2 regions of the Enterobacter sp. JS8-1 genome follow, and region 2 is predicted to be linked to the other one. Evidence: predicted binding sites of a transcription regulator. Region 2 holds the regulator's gene; the other holds the start of a gene.
What was found. Region 2 encodes PurR, which represses purine synthesis genes. Its sites were predicted from a motif close to CANGCAAACGTTTGCNTG; they were not measured.

Region 1: a site for PurR is predicted at 3,279-3,296, ahead of ACOQH0_RS00440 (nucleobase:cation symporter-2 family protein). Genes of this name have one in related genera too.

Annotation. Positions count from the first base shown of each region.
Region 1 is NZ_CP185805.1:87,912-93,033, reverse strand. It holds gene recG (ATP-dependent DNA helicase RecG) at 1-1,917, shown strand, start outside; gene gltS (sodium/glutamate symporter) at 1,920-3,122, opposite strand; gene ACOQH0_RS00440 (nucleobase:cation symporter-2 family protein) at 3,348-4,739, shown strand; gene ACOQH0_RS00435 (AsmA family protein) at 4,859-5,122, shown strand, end outside.
Region 2 is NZ_CP185805.1:2,027,447-2,032,568, reverse strand. It holds gene ACOQH0_RS09660 (MFS transporter) at 1-702, opposite strand, end outside; gene ACOQH0_RS09655 (YnhF family membrane protein) at 868-957, opposite strand; gene purR (HTH-type transcriptional repressor PurR) at 1,255-2,280, shown strand; gene punR (DNA-binding transcriptional activator PunR) at 2,297-3,208, opposite strand; gene punC (purine nucleoside transporter PunC) at 3,323-4,522, shown strand; gene cfa (cyclopropane fatty acyl phospholipid synthase) at 4,822-5,122, shown strand, end outside.

The DNA of each region.
Region 1 (5,122 bases), 1.9 Mb from region 2:
CTTCTTCCCGCCATTTACGCCACCGTTGAAGGCGAAGTCCTGAACTGCAACATCACCTTCGGCGGACGCCGGATGATGACCTGCCAGATAAGCGACGGCACCGGCATTCTCACCATGCGTTTTTTCAACTTCAACGCGGCGATGAAAAACAGCCTGGCGACAGGCCGCAGGGTGCTGGCCTATGGCGAGGCCAAACGCGGGAAGTACGGCGCAGAGATGATCCACCCGGAGTACCGCGTACAGGGCGATCTCAGCACGCCGGAGCTGCAGGAGACGCTCACCCCGGTTTACCCGACGACGGAAGGCATCAAGCAGGCGACGCTGCGTAAACTCACCGATCAGGCGCTGGAGCTGCTGGATACCTGCGCTATCACCGAGCTGCTGCCGCCCGAGCTGGCGCAGGGCATGATGAGCCTGCCCGAGGCGCTGCGCACCCTGCACCGCCCGCCGCCAACGCTACAGCTCAGCGATTTAGAAAGCGGCAAACACCCCGCCCAACGGCGTCTTATCCTTGAGGAATTACTGGCACATAACCTGAGCATGCTGGCACTTCGCGCTGGCGCACAGCGTTTCCATGCCCAGGCCTTAAGCCAGAATGATGAACTCAAAGATAAGCTGCTGGCCTCGCTGCCGTTTAAACCCACCGGCGCGCAGGCGCGCGTCACCGCCGAGATTGAACGCGATATGGCGCTCGACGTGCCGATGATGCGCCTGGTGCAGGGCGACGTGGGTTCCGGCAAAACGCTGGTTGCCGCCCTGGCGGCCCTGCGCGCGATTGCCCACGGCAAACAGGTGGCGCTGATGGCGCCGACCGAGCTGCTGGCTGAACAGCACGCCAACAATTTCCGCGCCTGGTTCGCGCCGCTGGGAATTGAAGTGGGCTGGCTTGCCGGGAAGCAAAAAGGCAAAGCGCGCCTTGCGCAACAGGATGCCATTGCCAGCGGGCAGGTGCAGATGATTGTCGGCACGCACGCCATCTTCCAGGAGCAGGTGAAGTTTAACGGTCTTGCGCTGGTGATTATCGACGAGCAGCACCGCTTCGGCGTGCATCAGCGTCTGGCACTGTGGGAGAAAGGCCTGCAGCAGGGCTTCCACCCGCATCAGCTGATCATGACCGCTACGCCGATTCCGCGCACCCTGGCGATGACCGCCTACGCCGATCTGGATACCTCCACCATCGACGAACTGCCGCCGGGCCGTACCCCGGTCACAACGGTCGCCATTCCTGACACGCGCCGCAGCGATATCATCGACCGCGTGCGCAACGCCTGCACCCACGAAGGCCGTCAGGCCTACTGGGTCTGTACGCTGATTGAAGAGTCTGAACTGCTGGAGGCGCAAGCTGCCGAAGCAACGTGGGAAGAGCTTAAGCTGGCGCTGCCGGAGCTGAACGTCGGTCTGGTGCACGGACGCATGAAGCCCGCCGAAAAACAGGCGGTGATGCAGTCGTTCAAACAAGGTGATTTGCATCTGCTGATCGCCACCACGGTGATCGAAGTCGGCGTGGACGTCCCGAATTCCAGCCTGATGATCATCGAAAACCCGGAGCGTCTGGGCCTTGCCCAGCTCCACCAGCTGCGCGGGCGCGTTGGTCGTGGCGCGGTGGCTTCCCACTGCGTACTGCTCTACAAAGCCCCGCTCTCAAAAACCGCCCAGATGCGGTTGCAGGTGCTGCGCGACAGCAACGACGGTTTTGTGATTGCGCAAAAAGACCTGGAGATCCGCGGCCCGGGCGAACTGCTGGGCGCGCGTCAGACGGGGAACGCGGAATTCAAAGTCGCAGATTTGCTGCGCGATCAGGCGATGATCCCCGAAGTTCAGCGCCTCGCCCGCCATATTCATGAACGCTACCCCGAACAGGCGGCAGCGTTAATTGAGCGCTGGATGCCGGAAACTGAACGCTACTCCAACGCCTGATTTCAGGCAAACATCGGCAGCATCAGGTACAGCTTAATCACCAGCGCGTTGACGATATCAATGAAGAATGCACCAACCATCGGGACCACCAGAAACGCCAAGTGCGATGGCCCGAACCGTTCGGTGATCGCCTGCATGTTGGCGATAGCCGTTGGGGTAGCCCCCAGACCAAACCCGCAGTGACCCGCCGCCAGCACCGCCGCATCGTAGTTTTTGCCCATCATGCGCCAGGTCACGAACATGGCGTACAGCGCCATAAACAGCGCCTGCACCGCCAGTATCGCCACCATCGGCAGCGCCAGCGAGGCCAGCTCCCACAGTTTGAGGCTCATCAGCGCCATCGCCAGGAACAGCGACAGGCAGACGTTGCCGAGCACCGATACCGCCCGTTCAAACACGCGGTAGAAGCCCATCAGCGCCAGACCGTTGCTCAGGATCACCCCGATAAACAGCACGCAAACAAACGTCGGCAGTTCAAACGCAGAGCCCGCCAGCCATTGCGCAACCACTTTGCCCACGGTCAGGCAGATGGCGATCATCGCGATGGTTTCAATCAGCACCAGCGAGGTAATGCTGCGCCCGACGTCCGGTTTTTCGAACGCGGTCGGCACCAGCTCATCGTCAGGTCTGCCGTTCGGCGTGGTGGAGTGTTTAACCAGATAACGCGCCACCGGGCCGCCAATCAGGCCACCCAGCACCAGACCAAAGGTCGCACAGGCCATCGCCACCTCCGTCGCGTTTTCAAACCCGTAGCGCTCGATGAACAGCTTGCTCCACGCGGCTCCGGTACCGTGACCGCCAGAAAGGGTAATCGACCCCGCCAGCAGCCCCATCAGCGGATCCAGCCCCAGCAGCGTCGCCATCCCGATGCCAATGGCGTTTTGCATCAGCAGCAGCCCCACCACCACAATCAGAAATACGCCGAGCACTTTACCGCCCGCACGCAGGCTCGCCAGGTTGGCGTTCAGGCCGATGGTGGCAAAGAAGGCCAGCATCAGCGGGTCTTTCAGGGACATATCAAAATCGATTTCCCAGCCCATGCTTTTTTTCAGTATCAGCAGGGCCAGCGCCACCAGCAGGCCACCGGCGACAGGTTCAGGAATGGTGTATTTCTTCAGAAGGGAAACGCTATGTACCAGCTTACGGCCAAGCAGTAGGACCAGCGTTGCGGCAACAAGTGTCGACAACGTATCGAGATGAATCATAGAAGGCTCCTGTTTTGCGCGTGTTCCATACACACGCGGCGTTATCCTGGGCCGGTTTGCGCTCTTCATGAGCTCCCGGCGCAAAAAGTGTAATTTTTTTTCCCGATGGGGAGTAGAAAACCTGCGCGCAGCGGCAGAATTTCTTCCCTTTTTTTGCTGGCAATCGTTTGCTTTTACCAGGTGGTCAGATAAAATGCCCGCTTTTCCACCGTGGGATTGCCGCCGATGTCCGTTAACACCATAGAGTCGCCTGATGCGCAACCGATTGCGCAGAAGCAAAATAGCGAACTGATTTACCGCCTTGAAGACCGCCCGCCGCTGCCGCAGACGCTTTTCGCCGCCTGCCAGCATCTTCTGGCGATGTTTGTTGCGGTGATCACCCCGGCGCTGCTGATCTGCCAGGCGCTCGGTTTGCCAGCTCAGGACACGCAGCACATTATCAGCATGTCTCTTTTTGCCTCCGGCGTCGCCTCTATTATTCAAATTAAAGCCTGGGGTCCGGTAGGGTCGGGATTATTGTCGATTCAGGGCACCAGCTTTAACTTCGTGGCACCGCTAATCATGGGCGGTACGGCGCTGAAAACCGGTGGGGCGGATGTTCCAACCATGATGGCGGCGCTGTTCGGCACGCTGATGCTGGCCAGCTGCACGGAGATGGTGATCTCCCGCGTTCTGCACCTGGCGCGCCGCGTCATCACCCCGCTGGTTTCCGGCGTGGTCGTCATGATTATCGGCCTGTCGCTGATTCAGGTGGGCCTGACGTCCATCGGTGGCGGCTATGCGGCAATGAGCGACCACACCTTCGGCGCGCCGAAAAACCTGCTGCTGGCAGGCGTGGTGTTAGCAATCATCATTCTGCTTAACCGTCAGCGTAACCCTTACCTGCGCGTGGCCTCGCTGGTTATCGCGATGGCGGCCGGTTACCTGATGGCCTGGGCGCTGGATATGCTGCCGCAAAATACCGCACCGACGAATGCCGCGCTGATCACTATCCCAACGCCACTCTACTACGGACTGGGCATTGACTGGGGCCTGCTGCTGCCGCTGATGCTGGTCTTTATGATCACCTCTCTGGAGACCATCGGCGACATCACCGCTACCTCGGACGTCTCTGAGCAGCCGGTGTCCGGTCCGCTGTACATGAAGCGTCTGAAAGGCGGCGTGCTGGCGAACGGCCTGAACTCGTTTGTCTCTGCCGTATTCAACACCTTCCCGAACTCCTGCTTTGGTCAGAACAACGGCGTGATCCAGCTGACCGGCGTGGCCAGCCGCTACGTCGGGTTTGTGGTGGCGCTGATGCTGATCGTCCTCGGCCTGTTCCCGGCGGTAAGCGGCTTTGTGCAGCACATCCCAGAGCCGGTGCTGGGCGGCGCGACGCTGGTGATGTTCGGCACTATCGCGGCCTCCGGCGTGCGTATCGTCTCCCGCGAGCCGCTGAACCGCCGCGCGATCATGATTATCGCCCTGTCGCTGGCGGTCGGTCTGGGCGTTTCTCAGCAGCCTCTGATCCTGCAGTTTGCGCCTGACTGGGTGAAAAACCTGCTCTCTTCCGGCATTGCCGCAGGCGGTATCACCGCTATCGTTCTGAACCTCGTTTTCCCGCCTGAGAAAAATTGATTTCTCTCACGGCAGGCTGTCAAGGCCTGCCGTGACATCTCTTTACACCATTCCCGCCTTGAGCATTGCGCATAAATCGTGCATAACTCCTTTATGTGCGTTTTGCGGGATGGAAGACCATGAAATTTATTGGAAAGCTGATCATCTATCTTCTGTTAGCTCTGCTTTTGGTGGTGCTGGCATTCTATATTTTGCTCCAGACCCGCTGGGGCGCGTCACAGGTCAGCAATTGGGTTACGGTAAATACCGATTACGAACTCAACTTTGACCTGATGGATCACCGCTTTTCATCCCCTTCTCACCTCATTCTGGAAAATGTCACCTTTGGTCGTGACGGCAAACCCGCCACCCTGGTGGCCAAAAAAGTCGATATCGGTTTAAGC
Region 2 (5,122 bases):
CGCGTGGGTAATATCGTGCAGCACCGGTGAAATATAGGTGTAGAGGGTAAACATCGCACCGGCCCCCAGCACCGTGGTCAGCAGCGCGGAAAGCACCTGAGGACGCATCAGCACCGACAGCTCTTTGCGCACGTCAGGACGTTCCCCGGCGCTCCCCTTCGGTAAGGAGAAGAACAGCGCCACCATCGCCACCACGCCCAGCCCTGCTGTCGCCAGGAAAGACATTCGCCAGCCAATGACTTCACCCAGCCAGGTGGCCGCAGGCACACCGCCTATGTTGGCGATCGTCAGCCCCATAAACATGGTCGCCACCGCGCTGGCCTGCTTGTGCTTCGGAACCACGCTTGCCGCAACAACCGAGCCCAGACCGAAAAATGCGCCATGGTTCAAACTGGTCAGAATACGCGACAGCATCAGAGTGGTGTAATCCGGCGCAATCGCGGAGAGCACGTTGCCCAGCGTAAAGATCGCCATCAAAAATATCAGCGCATTGCGACGCGCGCGGTGCGACAGCAGCAGCGTCATCAGCGGAGCCCCGACCATCACGCCGATGGCATAGGCGCTGATTAACATCCCGGCCGCAGGAATAGAGACGTCTACACCGCGTGCGATAACAGGCAGTAACCCCATTGGGGAGAATTCAGTGGTGCCAATCCCAAAGGCGCCAATCGCCAGGGCCAGCAGAGGAAAATTGATTTTCATGAGTCAACTCCGGATGCCGTGTCATCACGCGACACAGAACTAAGAAGTCAAAAGCATGACATCAATCACAAAATTTGAGAAGTTAACATTTTGGCAAAAGATTTTTGCCGGAGAGGTAACAATAGGAAGCAAATGAGGAGGGAGAGGACTCTCCCCCCGCGTAAATCAGTGCAGCGCAGCCGTCAAACCACCGGCAACAATCAATGCCAGCACGATAAAGGTGGTCACCAGCGAAAACTTCAGATCGGAACTCATCAATTTTTCTCCTTTTAATCACCCCACGAAAAGTGAGCTTGCTCATTTTTACACAGTTTACGTCAAAAATCTTCCTGGATTTAAACTGATATCCACTTTAGCTCTTCCCCTTTTCATCAAGATAGGACAAAATTCCACGCTAAATTTATTAGCGTACCGGCCATTGACCCCCTCCTGACGTCCTGTGTCGTTTTCCCGGCGTGTCGCAACTCAAGATTGCGTAATAAGGGTGAGAGAAGGCAAACGTTTACCTTCAAGTTTTTCAGGAGTTTAGGATATGGTCTGGAGTGACATTGAATGGCAACAATAAAAGACGTAGCAAAACGCGCAAACGTTTCCACTACAACCGTATCACATGTAATTAACAAAACCCGCTTCGTCGCGGAAGAGACGCGCAACGCCGTCTGGGCGGCGATCAAGGAGTTACATTACTCCCCAAGTGCGGTTGCGCGCAGCCTGAAGGTGAATCACACCAAGTCGATTGGCTTGCTGGCGACCAGCAGTGAAGCGGCCTACTTTGCCGAAATCATCGAAGCCGTTGAGAAAAACTGCTTCCAGAAAGGCTATACGCTGATTCTGGGCAACGCGTGGAACAGCATTGAGAAGCAGCGCGCCTACCTGTCGATGATGGCGCAAAAGCGCGTCGATGGCCTGCTGGTAATGTGTTCTGAATACCCAGAGTCCGTACTTTCCATGCTGGAAGAGTACCGCCACATCCCGATGGTGGTGATGGACTGGGGCGAAGCACGCGCGGACTTCACCGATTCCGTTATCGATAATGCCTTTGAAGGCGGCTATATGGCCGGTCGTTATCTGATCGAACGCGGTCACCGCGAGATTGGCGTGATCCCGGGTCCGCTGGAGCGCAACACCGGTGCGGGCCGTCTGGCCGGGTTTATGAAGGCAATGGAAGAGGCACTCATCACCGTGCCGGAAAACTGGATCGTTCAAGGCGACTTTGAGCCGGAATCTGGTTACCGCGCAATGCAGCAGATTGTCTCCCAACCGCATCGCCCAACGGCTGTTTTCTGTGGTGGCGATATTATGGCGATGGGCGCACTCTGCGCCGCCGACGAGCTGGGCCTGCGGGTGCCGCAGGATATTTCCGTGATCGGGTATGACAACGTGCGTAACGCGCGCTTCTTCACCCCGGCGCTGACCACTATTCACCAGCCAAAAGACTCGCTGGGCGAAACGGCTTTCAACATGCTGATGGACAGGATCGTCAACAAGCGTGAAGAATCCCAGTCGATTGAAGTTCACCCACGCCTCATCGAGCGCCGCTCCGTGGCGGACGGTCCTTTCCGCGACTATCGCCGTTAATCGCTTACGGAGCCAGTTATGCTGGCTCCCGTAGCCACTCCCGATTCAACGTTTCACTGTCTCCCAGATAATCCAGAAGCCAGGCCATCGCAGGCGATACGTCGTTTTGCTGCCAGGTCAGACAGCAGGCCGCATCCGGGAACGGATTTTCCAGCGTCAGCGCTGTCCACTCTCCGGTATCGATGCGCGGACGCGCGAAGTGAACGGGCACCATCGCCACGCACAGCCCCGCAGAAAGACAGGTTGCCGACGATTCCCAGTCAGGGGCCACCACGCGGCGCTGGTTGTCCAGTAGCCAGGTGATGCGCTTGGGCAGCGAGCGCGAGGTATCTTCCAGCACCAGCGACGGCCAGTTGCGCAGCGTGTCATCGCTGAGAGGGCCTTCCATTGCCGCCAGCGGATGTTCGCTGGAGACAACGCAGGTCCAGCTCAGCATCCCCATATCGCGAAACGCATAGCGTCCCCCAACGGGGATCGCCTGCGTTGCACCAATCGCCATCTCCACCCTGCCATCCGCCAGCGCATCCCAGACGCCGTTGAACACCTCTTGGGAGACCCGCAGTTCGACATCAGAAAAATGACGATAGAAATCCACGATCATTTGCCGGGTCCGTTCCGGCTTAACGATATTATCCACCGCGATGGAGAGATGGCCTCGCCAGCCGTTAGCGATCTGCTGACACTGCTCGCGGGTGATCTGCATTTTTTTGATAACAGAACGCCCTTCCTTCAAAAACCACGCGCCTGCAGGCGTTAATTCCACGTCGCGATGACGCCGCTCGAACAGCGGAACCGCCAGCCACTCTTCCAGCTGACGCACGGTGTAACTGATCGCCGAGGGTACGCGGTGTAACTCCTGCGCGGCACCGGTGAAACTGCCGTTACGGGCAACAGCATCCACAACTTCAAGAGAATAATCTGACCACATGTTCTGCCTGCAAAAAATTTGAATGCACTCTGCAAATATTAGCGTTTCACAAGCCGCTTTGCACTCCCTACACTCTGCGCCAACGTACACCTGCCTCCTCAGGAGAATAAAACAATGCAACCCAGGAAAGGATTTTTAGTCTGGCTCGGCGGCTTAAGCGTGCTGGGCTTTTTAGCGACCGACATGTATCTGCCCGCATTTGCCGCGATGCAGGAAGATCTGCAAACCCCCGCAGCCGCTATCAGCGCCAGCCTGAGCCTGTTCCTCGCCGGTTTTGCCTTCGCACAACTCCTCTGGGGGCCACTCTCCGATCGCTTTGGTCGTAAACCGGTGCTGCTGCTGGGTCTGGCTATTTTTGCCGTGGGCTGCCTGGGCATGCTGTGGGTACGCGATGCCACCTGGCTGCTGGTACTGCGATTCATTCAGGCCGTTGGCGTCTGTGCTGCAGCGGTGACCTGGCAGGCGCTGGTGACCGATTATTATCCGGCATCCCGCACTAACCGAATTTTCGCCACCATTATGCCGCTGGTCGGTCTCTCGCCTGCCCTCGCACCGTTGCTCGGAAGCTGGATCCTGGCCCATTTCGACTGGCAGGCGATCTTCGCCACGCTCTTTGCCATCACGCTGGTACTGATGCTGCCTGCGTTTTTCCTCAAGCCTGCGCATAAAAAAGAGACGCATCCTGACGCGAAGCCGATTACCTTTGCCTCGCTACTGCGTTCAAAAGCGTATCGCGGCAACGTCCTGATTTACGCGGCCTGTTCCGCCAGTTTCTTCGCGTGGCTGACTGGCTCGCCGTTCATTCTGCACGATATGGGATACAGCCCGGCGGCAATCGGCCTGAGTTATGTTCCACAGACCATCGCTTTCCTGGTCGGCGGCTACGGCTGTCGTGCAGCGCTGCAGAAGTGGGAAGGCCAGCAAATGCTGCCCTGGCTACTGGTGCTGTTCGCGTTAAGCGTTTTCGGCACATGGGCCGTCGGGTTTATTCCGGGTACGGGCCTGACCGAAATTTTGATTCCGTTCTGCGTCATGGCGGTCGCTAACGGTGCTATTTACCCAATCGTGGTAGCGCAGGCGTTACGTCCGTTCCCACAGGCGACGGGACGCGCCGCCGCGCTGCAGAACACGTTACAGCTGGGTCTGTGCTTCCTGGCAAGTCTGGTGGTCTCTGCGTTGATTGCCACGCCGCTCCTGACCACCACCAGTGTGATGCTGGTGACCGTTGCGCTAGCTGCCCTTGGCTACCGTATGCAGTCTTCCGCTCAGCGCGAGCAGAATGCGCGTCAGAAGGTGGAAACGTCGCACGCATAATCGCGCCAGAAATTATGTTAAGACCTAGTGATTAGGTTGCTAAGAATTTTCTATTGAATCACCAAATTTTGAGGCCTATACTAAATTTGGTTCGATTAAATACGATAAATATTAAGTGTTAACGGGAGCCGGAGTGCTCCCGTTTTACCATGGAAGGCTTTTCGGCAAGGGTTATCTCCCTTCCTCTGTTCTACGTCGGATATTAGCCTCGCGGGCATTTACCGTGAGATTTCTCACAAACCCCAAAAAGCGTCTACGCTGTTTTAAGGTTCTGATCACAGCAAGGTGATGGAGAAGCTATGAGTTCATCGTGTATAGAAGAAGTCAGCGTTCCGGACGATAACTGGTCCCGGATCGTCAGTGAACTGTTGGGACGTGCGGGCATCACGATTAATGGGTCTTCCCCCGCCGATCCGCAGGTCAAACATCCCGATTTTTTTAAACGCGTCTTGCAGGAGGGATCGTTAGGCCTGGGCGAAAGCTATATGGACGGCTGGTGGGAGTGTGAACGGCTGGACATGTTTTTCTCCAGCGTATTGCGCGCCGGTCTTGAAAATCAGCTCCCTCGCCACTTCAAAGACACGCTGCGTATCGCCTCCG